2 regions of the Chromobacterium sp. FG22 genome follow, and region 1 is predicted to be linked to the other one. Evidence: riboswitches for the same ligand, from Rfam matches in the RefSeq annotation. Region 1 holds a riboswitch; the other holds the start of a gene.

What was found. Region 1 has a riboswitch for FMN ahead of ACODSD_RS13645 (class I SAM-dependent methyltransferase). Riboswitches for the same ligand answer to the same signal wherever they lie in the genome.
Region 2: linked by a shared signal. The riboswitch ahead of ribB (3,4-dihydroxy-2-butanone-4-phosphate synthase) and the one ahead of ACODSD_RS13645 (class I SAM-dependent methyltransferase) in region 1 are both predicted to bind FMN.

Annotation. Positions count from the first base shown of each region.
Region 1 is NZ_JBMDJX010000012.1:79,844-88,023, forward strand. It holds gene ACODSD_RS13635 (SpoIIE family protein phosphatase) at 35-1,246, shown strand; gene ACODSD_RS13640 (N-formylglutamate amidohydrolase) at 1,256-2,011, opposite strand; gene ACODSD_RS13645 (class I SAM-dependent methyltransferase) at 2,205-2,942, opposite strand; FMN riboswitch at 3,178-3,340, opposite strand; gene ACODSD_RS13650 (YfeK family protein) at 3,424-3,789, shown strand; gene hrpA (ATP-dependent RNA helicase HrpA) at 3,887-7,822, shown strand; gene ACODSD_RS13660 (MFS transporter) at 7,907-8,180, opposite strand, start outside.
Region 2 is NZ_JBMDJX010000011.1:3,266-11,445, reverse strand. It holds gene ACODSD_RS12455 (adenosylmethionine--8-amino-7-oxononanoate transaminase) at 1-992, shown strand, start outside; gene ACODSD_RS12450 (hypothetical protein) at 1,095-2,597, shown strand; gene proB (glutamate 5-kinase) at 2,787-3,905, shown strand; gene ACODSD_RS12440 (ABC transporter substrate-binding protein) at 3,985-5,058, shown strand; gene ACODSD_RS12435 (hypothetical protein) at 5,107-5,514, opposite strand; gene ruvB (Holliday junction branch migration DNA helicase RuvB) at 5,632-6,666, opposite strand; FMN riboswitch at 6,755-6,901, shown strand; gene ribB (3,4-dihydroxy-2-butanone-4-phosphate synthase) at 7,027-7,686, shown strand; gene ACODSD_RS12420 (sensor histidine kinase) at 7,739-8,180, shown strand, end outside.

The DNA of each region.
Region 1 (8,180 bases):
TCGCTTCCCTTTCCTGACACGTAATGGAAACAGCATGCCCCAGCCCAAAATTTTGCTGGTGGACGACAGCGCCACCAATAGCCTGATGGTCCGCACCTTCGTTGAAGACCTGGGCTATCAATGCGATCTCGCCGGCAATGGCCGGGAGGCCGTCGCCATGTGTAAGACAGTCGGCTACGACTTGATCCTGATGGACATCATCATGCCGGTGATGAACGGGCTGCAGGCCACGATGGAGCTGCGGACCCTGTTCGGAGAACACTGGGTGCCCATCATCTTCCTGACCGGCCTGAGCCAGCAGCAAGATCTGATCGAAGGCCTCAAGGCCGGCGGCGACGACTATCTGACCAAACCGGTCAGCCCGGACCTGCTGACGGCCAAGATCCAGGTATTTTTGCGCATCGCCCAAATGCAGCGGCAGATCAACCAGGACGCGGTGCGCCTGGAGCGCTATTTCCAGAACAATGAGCGCGAACAAAGCTACGCCTTGGAGCTGATCGAGCGACTGAATCGGCAACAACTGGAACTGCCGGCCCATGTCTGGCGTCATTTGCGGCCGGCTTCCCAGTTCAACGGCGATCTGGTCTGCTATGCCCGCGCGGCGGATCGGGAATACCTGATGCTGGCCGATTGCACCGGACACGGTCTGACCGCGGCCATCAGCGCCATCCCGGCGGTGGAGTGCTTTTACGAGCTGGCTCAGGCGCAAGCGGCCTTGGGCGACATCGCGGCGGCCATCAACGACAAACTACACCGCCTGCTGCCCTCCGGGCGCTTCGTCGCCGGCATCCTCATTGGAATCGACGCGGCCGCGCAGTCCGTGCAGGTCTGGAACGGCGGCATTCCCTGCGCGCTGATGTTTGATCCGCAAGGGCGCAAGGTCAAGCAATTCCGTTCCGAGCACCCGCCCCTGGGCATTTTGGCGGCTAGACAGTTCGACCGTTCGCTGGAGACCAGCATGTTGAAGCCGGAGCATGCGCTGGTCGTCTGCTCGGATGGCATTACCGAGGCCCAGGCGGACAATGGCCAGATGTTTGGCCTGGACGGCGTGATCAAGGCGGTGGAAGCCGGCTGGCCCGGACGGATCGGCAATACCGTATTGCAGGCGCTGCAGCGCCACCGCCAGAACGAAGCCATCTTGGACGACGCGTCCTTGCTGGTGGTGCATTCGCCATCGGTCCCAAACCAGCCTGAGGCCGATATCGGCTGCGCCGTGCCAAACCGCTCCCGCTGGCACGACGCCTGAGCGCCGCGCCTAGTCCTCCACCTCTCTCACATAGCGCACCAGCGCCTGCAAGAGCTGGGAGAAACGATGCGCGGCCAGATTCCCGTCCGAGGGCGTGAGCCAGGTGCTGCTGATTTCCAGCTGAATGGCGGGCACGCCCAGCCGCGAAGCGAATTTGGCGATGGTCTGATGCTTGGACGCGGCGAAGTAGTTGTCGGAGACATTGAGCACGCCCTGCCCTCGCAAACGCTGCTCCAGCCGCTGTTGCAGCCAGGGCTTGCCCAGGAGCGAAGCCCCGTTCAAGGTGCCGAAATCCACGTCGTAAGGCCGGTAAGGATGGCTGCCGTGCAGGTCCAGCACCAGCAAGGGGCGCTGATCGGCGATCAAAGCCGCCAGCTTGCGTTTGAAGGCGTTGTCGTCTTCGTAATTGGGATCAGACGGCGAGGCGCGGGTGGTGTAGATCGCGGTGGCGCCGGCCAGTTGGTGCAGCATCGCCGCCAAGGCCGCGGTGCCGCCGCCGTCGGAGAAACGGTATTGCCCGTCGCGGAACGGGCTGGTGGCGTGCGGCGCGGTGACGATGATGGGACGCTTGCCCTCCAATACGGTAAACCACGGCCCGCCGTTTTGTGGCGGCCTGTCCTTGGCGGCGTCCGCCTCCTGCTGCAGCTTGATGGCCTCGACGATGTGGGCCGGTTCGATGACGGCCCGTTCCGGCGGGGTCTTGCCGACGGCGGGCGCCGTCGATAAGGCCAGAATCAGAATCCCCGCTACCCATCCGCTTCTCATCGCCTTCCTCCTGATTCTTGCCCGATCATTGCTGGACCGGGCATGCGCGGCTTGGTTCTAAGAACCTGTTTGCGATCTGCTACGCGCCGGCGATACGGCGTTGAAAACAGCCATGCCGTTTTTCAGCCGTTTTCGCCTTGCCGCGACTTGCGCGAGACTTTGAACAGGTTCGGGCCAGTCCGGCAAGGCCGCGCTAACGCGCCGGCTTTCGCGCGGAGAGCAGCAGCAGGGCCGGACGGCGCGCGTGCGGCCGCAAACCGTCCCGATGCGCCAGGGTCTGCGGGTCCGGCGCGGGCTCGCCCAGGTGAAGCAGTTGGAAGCCGGCGTCCAGCAAGCCTTTCACATAGCTTTCCACCGTGCGGTGATGTTTGATCACGCCGTCGACGAACCAGCGGCTTGCGCGCGCATCTTGCTGAAAGTAGGCGTCCAGCGTCCAGTGCGATGGCTCGCCCGCCGCGTCCAGCGCCCAACCCTGAGGGCTGGCCGTGCAAATCGGGTGCTCCACCGTCAGCGCGAACACGCCGCCGGGCCGCAGCGCGGCGAACACGCGCGCCGCCGCCGCCGCGTAATCCTCCACATAGTGCAGGGCCAGCGAGGACACGGCCAGATCATAGGCGGCGGCCGGAGGCTGAAAATCCTCGATGCCCGCGCACTGGTATTGGATGGCGGGATCCTGGGTGCGCGCCCGCGCCTGTTCCAGCATGCGTTCGGACAAATCCACCGCGGTGACGCTGGCCGCGCCCTCGCCGCGCGCCCAGCGGGCGAAATCGCCGAAACCGCACCCCAGGTCCAGGATGTCGATGCCGGCCAGCGGCGGCAGCGCGCTGCGCAAGGCGGGCTGCTCCAGCACGCCGTTCAGCCCGGCGTCGCTGTCGCGCAAGGCTTGGTATTGGGAGAAAAAGACCGGATGGTCGTAGATGTTTTGCTGCATGTGGAGGCTCCGTAAATACTTAAGGAAAGCGCCCCAGGGCGGCGCGCGGCCATGCCGACGCGCAAAAGCGCGCCGGGCTCTCAGAGCCTGTTCAAAGTCTCGCGAGCAAGGGCGAGACAAGGCGAAAACGAGTGAAAAAGCGGAATGTACAAGTGGTACATGAGCATTTTGAGCTCGTTTTTAACGCCGTATCGCTGAAGCGCAGCAGACTTTGAACAGGTTCTCACGGCCTGGCGCGCGTCTTCTCTCATCCGGACTCTCACCGTCGGCTTCGGCTTCTCACCGAATCTGCTGACCCGCGCATCGTGGAAACGGCTGCGCGGCGCTCGCGGGCTCGTCGCCGGCATTCGCCGCGACATACCGCCGGTGGGGAATTTCACCCCGCCCTGAAGACCGGCACAGCATAAAGGCGGCGCGGAAGTTGGACAAGCCCCGCCCCATCGCGCATAGTCTGCGCATTCCAATTGCAATGGAGCGAAGCATGACCCCGAAGCTGCCGATCTGGCTGTTTTTTTGTTTGAGCGCCGGCGCGGCCGTCGCCGCGCCCACCCCGGCCGCCAAGAACGAGATCAACCATCTATTGGACTATCTGGCCCAATCCGGCTGCGAATTCAATCGCAACGGCAGTTGGTACGGTTCCAAAGAGGCCCGCGATCATCTGAACGACAAATACCAGTATCTGCTGAAAAAAGACTGGGTCAGCAACGCGGAAAGCTTCATCGAGCGCGCGGCCACCCAAAGCAGCATCAGCGGCAAGGCCTATCAGGTGCGTTGCGGCTCGGCGCAACCGGTGGCCAGCGCCGGCTGGCTGAAAGCGGAGCTGGGCCGCTACCGCCAGCGCAAATAAGCCGTTCCGCCGGCGTCCGGCCGGCAATCCAGGCCTGCCGGACCGCCACGCAGCTGTTATAATCGCCGCTTTCCTGTAATCCAGTGTTCTTTTCCCGATGACTGCTGCCCAGCTGCTGGCCCAACTCAAGGCCGACCTCCCCTCCTGCCTGATCCGCGACCGCCACGCCTTGCGCCGCAAACTGAGCGACGCCGCCGAGCGGCTGAAGAAAAACCAGCCCGCGGACAGACAGCTGGCCGACATCCAGACGCAGATCGAGCGCTCCGCCGCCAAGGTGGCCGCGCGCCGCGCCCATCTGCCCAAGCCCGATTTCGACGACGCCCTGCCGGTCAACCAGAAACTGGCCGACATCAAAGCCGCCATCGACGGCCATCAGGTGGTGATCATCTGCGGCGAAACCGGCTCCGGCAAAACCACCCAGCTGCCCAAGATCTGCCTGGAACTGGGTCGCGGCGTGCACGGCCTGATCGGCCACACCCAGCCGCGCCGGCTGGCCGCGCGCTCGGTGGCCAGCCGCATCGCCCAGGAGCTGAAATCCACGCTGGGCGAGCATGTCGGCTTCAAGGTGCGCTTCACCGACAAGCTGTCGGACAAATCGGTGATCAAGCTGATGACCGACGGCATCATGCTGGCGGAAACCCAGACCGACCGTTATCTGGAAAACTACGACACCATCATCATCGACGAGGCGCATGAACGCAGCCTCAACATCGACTTCCTGCTGGGTTATCTGAAACAGCTGCTGCCGCGCCGGCCGGACCTGAAAGTGATCATCACCTCGGCCACCATCGACGCCGACCGCTTCTCCCGCCATTTCGACGGCGCGCCGGTGATCGAAGTCTCCGGCCGCACCTATCCGGTGGAAGTGCGCTACCGGCCGCTGGCGCAGCGCGACGAAGACGAGCGCGAAGTGGAGATGGAAGGCGCCATCGTCGACGCCGTCGACGAGCTGTCGCGCCAGGGCCCGGGCGATATGCTGGTCTTCCTGCCCGGCGAGCGCGAAATCCGCGAAACCGCGGAAAAACTGCGCAAATCCGGCATCCGCGGCTACGAAATCCTGCCCTTGTTCGCGCGCCTGTCCAACGAGGACCAGCAAAAGATCTTCAAGCCCTCCGGCGGCCGCCGCATCGTGCTGGCCACCAATGTGGCCGAAACCTCGCTGACGGTGCCGGGCATCAAATACGTGATCGACACCGGGCAGGCGCGCATCAACCGCTACAGCCCGCGCGCCAAGGTGGAACAGCTGCAAGTGGAGAAAATCTCCCAGGCGGCGGCGCGGCAGCGCGCCGGCCGTTGCGGCCGCGTCGAGGCCGGCATCTGCGTGCGCCTGTACGGCGAGGACGACTTCAATCAGCGTCCGGCCTTCACCGATCCGGAAATCGTCCGCTCCAACCTGGCCGCGGTCATCCTGCGCATGGCCGCGCTGCGGCTGGGCAAAGTAGATGCCTTCCCCTTCATCGAAGCGCCCAGCAGCCGTCTGATCGCCGACGGCTACCAGGTGCTGACCGAACTGGGCGCGGTGGACGACAAGGGCGAACTCACCGGCGTGGGCAAGGAACTGGCGCGGATTCCGGTGGACCCGAAAGTGGGCCGCCTGCTGCTGGCCGGCCGCGACTTCGGCTGCGTGCGCGAAGTGCTGATCATCGCCGCCGCCCTCAGCGTGCAAGACCCGCGCGAACGCCCGTTCGAGGCGCGCGAGGCGGCCGAACGCGCGCAGGCGCGCTTCAACGACGAGAAGTCCGACTTCCTGTCCTTCCTGCACCTGTGGGACTTCTTCTCCGACGCGCTCAAGCACAAGAAATCCAACCGTCTGCTGATCAACACCTGCCACGAGCACTTCCTGTCCCATCTGCGCTTGCGCGAATGGCGCGAACTGCACGCGCAGCTGGCGGACATCGCCGGCGAGCTGGGCCTGATCAAGCGCGAACAGGCGCACGCCGACGCCGAGCAGCCGGACGCGCAGATGACGCAGAAAAAGCGCCAGCAGCTGGACGCCGTTGCTTATGAAAACCTGCACAAGGCGCTGGTGACCGGCCTGATCGGCAATCTGGGCATGAAAAACCAGGAAGGCGACGATTACCAAGGCACCCGCGGCGTCAACTTCCACGTCTTCCCCGGCTCCGGCCTGAAAAAGGCCAAGCCCAAATGGCTGGTGGCGGCGGAGTTGGTGGAAACCACCCGCCTCTACGCCCGCTGCGTGGCCAAGATCGAGCCGGAATGGGTGGAAAAGCTGGCGCCGCACCTGGTCAAATACCATTACTTCGACCCGCACTGGGAAAAGAGCCGCGGCGAAGTGGTGGCCAGCGAACGCGTCACCCTGTACGGCCTGACCCTGGTGCCGCGCCGGCCTGTCAGCTACGGCCGCATCGCGCCGGAAGAAGCGCGCGAGCTGTTCATCCGCGGCGCGCTGGTGAATATGGACTACGTCAGCAACGCGCCCTTCTTCCAGCGCAATCAGCAATTGATCCGCGAAGTGGAACAGCTGGAGCACAAGGCGCGGCGTCAAGACGTGCTGGTGGACGAAGAGGCGCTGTTCGCCTTCTACAGCGAACGGATTCCGGCCGAGGTGGTGGACGCCGCCAGCTTCGAGGCCTGGCGCAAGGAGGCGGAAAAGACCGAAGCCAAACTGCTGCACCTGACGCGCGAAGAACTGATGCGCCACGCCGCGCAACATGTCACCGAAAACCAGTTCCCGGAATGGCTGGAACTGGAAGACGGCCGCCTCAAGCTGCGCTACCGCTTCGAACCCAACCACCCGCTGGACGGCGTCACCCTGGACGTGCCGCTGGCCATCCTCAACCGCCTGCAGCCGGCCGCTTTCGAATGGCTGGTGCCCGGCATGGTGCGCGAGAAGCTGCAACAGCTGATCAAGGGCCTGCCCAAGCAGATCCGCCGCTGCTGCGTGCCGGTGCCGGACTTCGTCACCCGCTTCCTCAGCGTCAATCCGGATCAACAGCAGCCGATCGCGCCGCAGCTGGCGCGCTTCATCCTGCGCGAAACCGGCGGCGTCAAAGTGGACATCGACGATTTCCGCGCCCAGGAGCTGCCGGCCCATCTGCTGTTCAACTTCCGCGTCATTGACGACGGCAAGCAGGAAATCGGCCTGGGCCGCGATCTGCTGGCGCTGCAAAAGCAGTTCGGCCAGGCCGCCCAGCTGACCTTCCGCGACACCAGCGCGGAGTTCGAGCGCGACGAAGTCAGCAGCTGGGACTTCGGCGAACTGCCGGAAAGCATTCAGTTCGCCCGCGGCCGCCAGCAGCTGACCGGCTACCCGGCGCTGACGCTGGAGCAGGACAAGGTGGCGATCCGCCTGTTCGACACCCAGTTGATGGCCGAGCGCCATCACCGTCAGGGCGTGATCCGGCTGCTGCAACTGCAGCTCAAGGAGCAGATGAAGCAGCTGTCCAAGGGCCTGCCCGGCATGACCCAGCTGGGCTTGCAACTGCGCGCGGTGGCCAATGTCGACGAATTGCTGGCCGACGCCATCGCCTGCATCTGCGACCGCGCCTTCATCGGCGACGACGCGCTGCCGCGCAATGAGAAAGCCTTCAACGAGCAGAAAACCCGCGCCCGCACCCGGCTGCCGGCCGTCAACCAGGCGGTGACCCAGTATCTGGGCCAGGTGGCGTCCGAATACGGCCCGCTCAGCGTCAAGATGCAGAAGCACAAGCTGGGCTACGAGTTGCAGCAGCAATTGGCCAAGCTGGTTTACAAGGGTTTCCTGGCCGCCACGCCGTGGAGCCAGCTGCCTCACCTGCCGCGCTATATGCGCGCGATGGGCTTGCGCATGGACAAGCAGCCGGCCAACCCGCAGCGCGACGGCCAGCGCGGCGCGGAAATCCGCGACCTATGGCAGAAATGGGAAACCCGGGTGGCCGAGGACAATGAAGCCGAAGGCGCGTCCCAGGCGCTGCTGGATTTCCGCTGGCAGATCGAGGAACTGCGCGTCAGCCTGTTCGCCCAAGAGCTGAAAACGCCGTATCCGGTGTCCGCCAAGCGGCTGTTGAAGCTGTGGAGCGAACTACCGCGCTAATGCTCGCCAGACCTTGAGCTGGCTCGCCCTGGCATGAGAAAACGGCGGCGTCTTTATCGACGCCGCCGTTTTTCTATGCGCGCTTCAATGCACCGGATGGGACAAGCCCGGCCTATCCCCCCAGGCCAGCAGGAACACCCCCATCGCCAGCCCCACCAGGCAGAAAATCATCAGATAGCCGGCCAGCGCCAGCGAGCTGGCCTCCATCCACACCGACAGCAAGACCGGCGTGAAGCCGCCCACCACCGCGTAAGCCACATTGTAGGAAAACGACAGGCCGCTGAAGCGGATGGGCGCCGGGAAGGCGCGCACCATCAGAAAAGGCACCGCGCCGACAATGCCGGCGAAAAAGCCGGTC
Region 2 (8,180 bases), on a different contig from region 1:
CGCTCAAGATGAGCTTCCACTATTGGCGCAACCAGGGGCAAGCGGACAAGACCCGCTTCATCAGCCTGGAAAACAGTTACCACGGCGAAACCGTCGGCGCCCTGGCCGTGACCGACGTTCCCTTGTTTTCCAACACTTACGCCGGCTTGCTGAAGCCGAGCCTGCGCGCGCCGTCTCCGGACGCCCGCCGCGCGCAACCCGGAGAAAGCGCGGCCGATGCCGCGCTCAAAGCGATCCAGGCGCTGGAAAGCCTGCTGGCCAAACACGCGGGGGAAGTGGCTGCCGTCATCGTGGAGCCCTTGGTTCAAGGCGCGGCCGGGATGGCGATGTACGATCCGCTGTATCTGAGCGAGCTGCGCCAGCTGTGCGATCAATATCAGGTGCACTTGATCGCCGATGAGATCGCCGTCGGCTTTGGCCGGACCGGCAGTCTGTTCGCCTATCAGCAAGCCGACATCACGCCGGACTTTCTCTGTCTGTCCAAAGGCATTACCGGCGGCTTCCTGCCGCTCTCCTGCGTGTTGACCAGCCATCCGATTTACCAGGCCTTCTATCACGATGACGTCACCCGCGGTTTCTTGCATTCGCACAGCTATACCGGCAATGCGCTGGCCTGCGCCGCGGCCCTGGCGGTGCTGGATATCTTTGCGGAGGAAGATGTTCTGGCCGTCAACGCCGCCAAGGCCCAGCGCTTCAACGCGCAGATGGCTGCCTTGCGGGCACGGCCGGATGTCAGGGATTTCCGTCACCGCGGCATGATCTGGGCCTTCGAGGTCGACACCGCTCGAGCCGATTTCGCCCAGGCCTGCTTTGCCGCGATGCTGCGCCGCGGATGCCTGCTGCGTCCGATCGGCAACACCGTTTACTTCATGCCGCCCTACTCGATCACCGACGAGGAAATGGCTTTCCTGATCGCCGCCACCGAAGCCACGCTGGAGGAACTGGCGCGCGCATCCAACACCGCCGACGGCCAAAGCATCGCTTTGCCGTGATCCTCCTTGCCATGGCGGGGTGAGTGCCCATAGCATGCGATTTGGCAAGATTTACATTGTGAATCGCCTTGCATGCCGCCGCTCATCCTGCCAGAACAAACTATGGATCCTCTGCTGATAGATACTCAACCGGATAGTGTGGCGGCATGGCTGGAGCGGCTGCCCTTCACCGACCTGCCCGAATGCGGACGCTTATTGAGCCAGTCCCTGCAAAATCTGTCCCGGGTTCCGCTGGACGGCCATTTGCGCCACAAGCTGCTGAAGCTGTATCTAAAAGCGGTGGACCGCTATTATCCGCTGCTGGAAAACGAGATTCGGCAGCACGACAGCCTGGGCACGCCAAAAGTGCGACAGCTGGCCTTGCTCAGCGCCGAGCTGTTTGCAATGATTTTCATCACTTTCAAACAGACGCTGCACGATCGCCTGGCCAAGCGCAGCCTGCTGGATCGCGAGCATCCGAAAATCGAGCTGATGGCCTATACCATGATGGCGGCGCGCCAATTGCTGAGCATCAGCCAGCAATGTTATAGCCCGATCACGCCGGACTTCTGGTACGACTGCCACCAGCTGCATATTTTCGCCTGCAGCCGCGGCTGGCAGGACAAGGGTCTGGCCAACGACGACTCCATCCAGACCATCTATCTGCAAATTCTGCTGATGGGGCTGACGCCCAGCAATCGTCTCGCCCCCACCGAGCAGGCCTTGTCGCGGCAGTTGATCTTCGACCTGGCCGCCAAGGCCCGGCTAATCCCGGTGGAAGCCTTGACCCAGCCGGTGCACGGCTATCTGGTGGACCAACAGATCGATTCCCCACCGCGCTTTCTGCCGATTTCCGCAAGCAAATTGGGCCCCGGCTGCTTTCTGCTGGATCTGGAGCCGCTGCGCGACATTCTGGAGAAAAGCCGCGAAGCGCTGCAAAAGGCGCAGAACAATCGCCAACAAGGCCTGATGATAGACGAGTTGCAGCTCTTGTCCCTTTTGGTGGAGGAATGGCATCAGCCCAAACGCCGCCGCCACCCGCGGCTCAAGACCCAAACCATTATTGAAATCGTCGCCGCGCTGCCGGGCATCTGGTTCCATCGCAACGATCTGAGCTGGCAGTTACCCGGCATCGCCGCGGAAGAAGACACGCCGCGCCAACGCCCACCGCCGCCGCCCTGCTTGCTGGCTATTTCCAACCAGAGCGACAACGGCCTGCTGCTGCACGGCCAACCGCGCGATCAATCTTTGCGCGCCGGCGAGTTGCTGCTGGTCACGCCTCCCAATCAGCCGGAAAACGCCAAGCTGGGCATCGCTCGCTGGGTCGCGCTGCGCGCGGACGGGCGGGAGATCGAATGCGGCGTGGAGTTCATCGGCGGGCCGCCCCGGCCCGCGCTGGCCGTGCCCAGCATTACCCATCCCGGCGACAGCTTTCAGTTCGTCTTGCTGCTGGCCACGCCTGCCGGCGCGCCCAAACTGCTGTTGATGGCGGGACGCCCGTATAGCCAGTTGCGCGAATTCCGCCTGCACGACGGCGAACGGGAAAGCCTGATCCGGGTGTCGCGTCTGCACGCGCAGACTCCGCTGTTCCAGATCATGGAATACCGCGACAGCGAGCATTTCTGATCCAGATCAAGCTTTTATCGTGCTGCCTGGCCGGCCGGATGCCGCTGCCCGGATCAAAGCCCTTGTAATCAACGGACTGGCGCCATCGCTTGGTCGCCGGCGGACGCCCTCACCGCTGGAGACCGTCCGCCCCCCGATTTTTCGGGTACACTCCCCCGCATCTATCGTTTTCGACTTATGGAGTTTTGGATGCGCTCGGTTATTCACGCCGCAGACCGGATTGTGGTCAAGGTCGGCTCCAGTCTCGTCACCAATGACGGCAAGGGCCTGGACAGGGCGGCGCTTGATCGCTGGGCCGCGGAGATCGCCGAGCTGAAGCGGCGCGGCAAACAGGTGGTGCTGGTTTCCAGCGGCGCGATCGCCGAGGGCTGCCAGCGCTTGGGCTGGACCGTGCGCCCCAAGGGCGTGCACGAATTGCAGGCCGCGGCGGCGGTCGGCCAGATGGGCCTGTGCCAGGCCTACGAAACCGCCTTCCGCGGCTTTGGCCTGCAAACCGCGCAAATCCTGCTGACCCACGAGGACCTGGCCGACCGCACCCGTTACCTGAACGCCCGCTCCACGCTGACCAGCCTGTTGAACCTGAACGCGGTGCCCATCATCAACGAGAACGACACCGTGGTCACCGACGAAATCCGCTTCGGCGACAACGACACCCTGGGCGCGCTGGTGACCAATCTGATCGAGGCCGACGCGCTGATCATTCTCACCGATCAGCAAGGCCTGTACAGCGCGGACCCGCGCAAACACCCGGACGCGGAATTCATCCACGAAGCCGTCGCCGGCGAAGCCCGGCTGGAAGAGATGGCCGGCGGCGCCGGTTCCAGCGTGGGCACCGGCGGCATGATCACCAAGATTCTCGCCGCCAAGCGCGCGGCGCGCAGCGGCGCGGCCACCGTGATCGCCTGCGGCCGCGAGCATCAGGTGCTGTCGCGCCTGGCGGACGGCGAAGGCATCGGCACCCAATTGCTGCCGCCCACCAGCCGCATGGCGGCGCGTAAGCAATGGCTGGCGGACCATCTGAAGCTGTCCGGCCGTCTGGTGCTGGACGCCGGCGCGGCGCTGGCGGTACGGGAACGCGGCACCAGCCTGCTGCCTATCGGCGTTTGCGCGGTGGAAGGCGATTTCCTGCGCGGCGAGGCGGTGGCCTGCGTCGATCAGGAAGGCAAGGAAGTGGCGCGCGGCCTGGTCAACTACAGCTCCAGCGAAGCGCGCACCATCATGCAAAAACCCACCCGCGAGATCGAGGCCGCGCTGGGCTATATGATCGAACCGGAACTGATCCATCGCGACAATATGGTCGCGCTGTGACGGAGGCGGAGGCGCCGCGGCGCCTTCGCTCCGCCTCCCTTTTTACCCTCCCATTCTTTGAACTTAAGGATTCACGCGTATGAAAAAGCTGGCCCTTTCGGCGCTTCTGGCTCTGACTTGGGGCTCGGCAATGGCCGAGGACGTACTCCATATCTACAACTGGAACAACGCCTTGTCCGCAGACACCGCCAAGCGTTTCGAACAATCGTGCAAATGCAGGCTGGTGCAGGACTATTACGGGGACAACGAGGAAATGCTGGCCAAGCTGGCCGCCGGCGCCAAAGGCTACGACATGGTGTTTCCCACCGCCTTCGCCGTCAGCACGCTGATCAAGCAGGGCAAGACCCAGCCACTGAACAAGGCGCTGCTGCCCAACTGGAAAAACCTCAACGCCGGCTATCTGAGCCTGAACGCGCCGTTCGACGCCGGCAACAAGGTGGCCGCGCCCACCGTGGTATCGCTGACCTTGCTAGGCTACAACGAAACCCAGTTGCAAAAAGCCGGCGTGCTGCCGCAGGCCAACAGCTGGGCGCTGATCTTCGATCCCGCGGTGCTGGCCAAGATCAAGGGCAGGGTCACCGTGCTGGATTCTCAGCGCGAACTGATGTCCGCCGCCCTGCTCTATCTCGGCAAGGACGCCAACTCCGTCCAGCCAGCAGATTGGAAGGCCGCGGCCGGCGTGATCCGCAAAGCCAAGCCCTATTGGGCCGCCTTCAACAACCAGAGCTATATCAAAGAGCTGACCGTCGGCAATATCTGGGTGGCACACGGCTATTCCAACGATCTGTTCCAGGCACAGCAGGACGCGCAGCACGCCAAACGCCCGTTCAAGCTGGCTTACCAGCCGCAGAAAGAAGGCAATATCCTGGCGGTGGACAATATGGTGGTGTTGAAGGACGCCCCGCGTCCGGACCTGGCGCACCGCTTCATCAATTTCATGCTGGACGGCAAGAACGCCGCCGAGATTTCCAACCAGATCGGCGCAACCAATCCGGTCAAGGCGGCCGAGGCCTTCTTCAAACCGCAGATCAAGGCCAATCCGGTGATCATGCTGGAGCCGGCCAAGGGCAAATACGTGGCGCTGAAAGATCTGGACGTGAAATCCCGCCGCGATCTGAACCGCTTGTGGTCGCAAATCAAGATCGGCCGCTGAGCCGCGCCGCGCTTCAAAGAAAAATCCCGGTCCATGACCGGGATTTTTTCATTCGTCGGAGGCCTGCTCGCCTTTGCGCATCTCCACCGCCTTCATGATCACATAGGCCAGCATCGCGCACAGGAAGAACAACAACATCACCCAGGCAATCGAGCGCAGGGTGTCGATGAAGGTATTGAACAACTCCAGCAACCAGCGTTCGCCGGTCAGCTCCATCACCGTGCTGCCCTTGCCCGCCGCCGGCGGCAGGTACTTCTCCAACGCCCACTGCCGCACGCCGCCGGACACGCCGGTGACCACGATGGCGAAGAAAATGTACTTGCGCCAGGCATCGGTCAAATCCCGTCCCAGGACTCGCGCCAGAATCTTGTTGACCGCCGGATCGAAAAAGCGCGCGGTGAAAATCGAAGTGGCGATCGCCACCGCCAAGGTCAGGCCGAACAAAGCGTAGAACATAATCATCCCCCGCCGCAGCGGAATGCGTGAAAGCAGGCATTGTACGCCCGCGCGGCGGCGGCGGCGATCAAGGGATGGCCATGCTGCTGCGCGCAAGCGACAGCGCCGGCCGGCGCGTCAATCCCGCAACGGCAGCCCAAAGTGCTGATAGGCCAACGCCGTCGCCATCCGGCCGCGCGGAGTGCGCTGCAGATAGCCTTGCTGAATCAGGAAGGGCTCAATCACATCTTCTATGGTATCGGTGGATTCGCCGATGGCGGCCGCGACGTTGTCCAGCCCCACCGGCCCGCCGGAGAACTTCTCCAGAATGGCCTGCAGCAGTTTGCGGTCCATGACGTCCAGGCCGGCCGGGTCCACGTCCAGCATCGCCAGCGCGGCGTCCGCAACCTGAGCGCTGACCACCCCGTCGGCCCGGACCTCGGCGTAATCCCGCACCCGGCGCAGCAGCCGGTTGGCGATGCGCGGCGTGCCGCGGCTGCGGCGCGCCACTTCGAACGCGCCGTCGTCGGCCAGCTTGACGTTCAACAAGCCGGCGGAACGGCTGACGATGCGGGTCAGTTCCTCCGCGTTGTAGAACTCCAGCCGCGCGACGATGCCGAAACGGTCGCGCAGCGGATTGGTCAGCATGCCGGCGCGGGTGGTGGCCCCCACCAGGGTGAACGGCGGCAGATCGATCTTGACCGAACGCGCCGCCGGCCCCTCGCCTATCATGATGTCGATCTGATAATCCTCCAGCGCCGGATAGAGGATTTCCTCCACCACCGGGCTCAGCCGGTGGATCTCGTCGATGAACAGCACATCGTGCGGCTCCAGATTGGTCAGCAAGGCGGCCAGATCGCCCGCCCGCTCCAGCACCGGCCCCGAGGTCTGGCGCAAATTCACCCCCATTTCGCGGGCGACGATGTGCGCCAGCGTGGTCTTGCCCAAGCCGGGCGGGCCGAACAGCAGCACGTGGTCCAGCGCTTCGCTGCGGCGCTTGGCCGCTTCGATGAAGATCTCCAGCTGTTCGCGCGCCTTCTTCTGGCCGACGTACTCGTCCAGCTGCTTGGGCCGCAAGGCGCGCTCCAGCGCCTCCTCCTGGCTGGACAGGCTTTGCTGGGTGACGATGCGCGGCTCGGGCGCGCCGCCGTACAGGTTGTCGGTTTCAATCATGGTGTCAGCCGCCGGCCAAAAAAACGAATGCCCAATCTTACCACCGCGCTATAATCGCCGCTGGCCCGCCCATCATCGCGGGCCAACGCAACGTCTTCAGGGCGGGGTGCAATTCCCCACCGGCGGTATGATCGCAAGATCGAGCCCGCGAGCGCTTCCGCTTCCCGGCGGAAGGTCAGCAGATCTGGTGACAGGCCAGAGCCGACGGTAATAGTCCGGATGAGAGAAGACGACATGGCCGCCTGCCGCGCTACGCGCGGCCGCGGCGTGTTCGCTGCGCGCTAGTGCGCGCGGGTTGGCTTGCGCCGGCCCTTTTCACGCCCTGGAACCTGTTTCTCAAACGACCCGAGGACCGTTTCCATGAGTATCGCCACACACCCCGACATCTTGTCCCAACGCGTAGAGGCGGCGCTGAACGCCTTGCGCAGCGGCCTGCCGGTCATTGTTCCCGATGATCACGACCGCGAGAACGAGGCCGACCTGATCCTGGCCGCCGACGCGCTGAGCGAGGCCGAAATGGCGCGTCTGATCCGCGATTGCAGCGGCATCGTCTGCCTGTGCCTGACCGCCGAGCACGCCGCCCGGCTGCAATTGCCGCCGATGACGCAACGCAACGGCAGCCGCTACGGCACCGCCTTCACCGTCAGCATAGAAGCCGCCCAGGGCGTGTCCACCGGCGTGTCCGCCGCCGACCGGGTGCGCACCATCCAGGCCGCCGTCCACCCGCAAGCGCAGGCGGACGACGTGGTCAGCCCCGGCCATGTCTTCCCGCTGGTGGCCGCCGCCGGCGGCGTGCTGAGCCGCCGAGGCCATACCGAGGCCGCGGTGGAACTGGCGCGCCTGGCCGGCTTCCAGCCCGCCGGCGTGCTCTGCGAGCTGATGAACCCCGACGGCAGCATGATGCGCGGCGCGCAAATCGCGGACTACGCTCAAACGCACGCGCTGCCCGTTCTGAGCGTGGCTGAACTGGCTGAATGGATTTCCCGCCAGAACTTAGCCGCCGCTCCGCTGTCTGCTTGATCTTTGCCCTTAGCCGCGGGCCTACGCCCGCGGCGTCGACGCCGACCCCATCATGCTTCGTTTCGTTTCATTCCGCAGCCTGTTGCTGGCCAGCTTTCTGATCGTCGCCGTCGTGCCCTCGGCCGTGCTGATCCAGCTGCGCAACGAGCTGGGACACGCCGCCTCCACGCTGCGCTCGCATCAGGAGCAAGCCAAGGAATGGCTGGACGCCAACCGCGTGTCGCGCGAGCAATCCATTCAATTCGAACGCGCCACCCGCCAGGCTCAAATCCTGAAAGACCGCGCGCTGGCCAAAACCGCCGCCGGCGCCTGGCAGGAGATCGAGCTGGCGCAACGCAAATTGCAACGCGGCGACGACGACGAGTTGACGCTCAGCGCCCGGGCCATTCTGGCGATCCAGCCGCAACTCCAGGCCCTGCCGGCGCGCGCCGGCGCGCAACGCGACCGCTTGTTCCGCCAGCTGGACCTGCACCTGACCGCGCAAGGCCAATTGA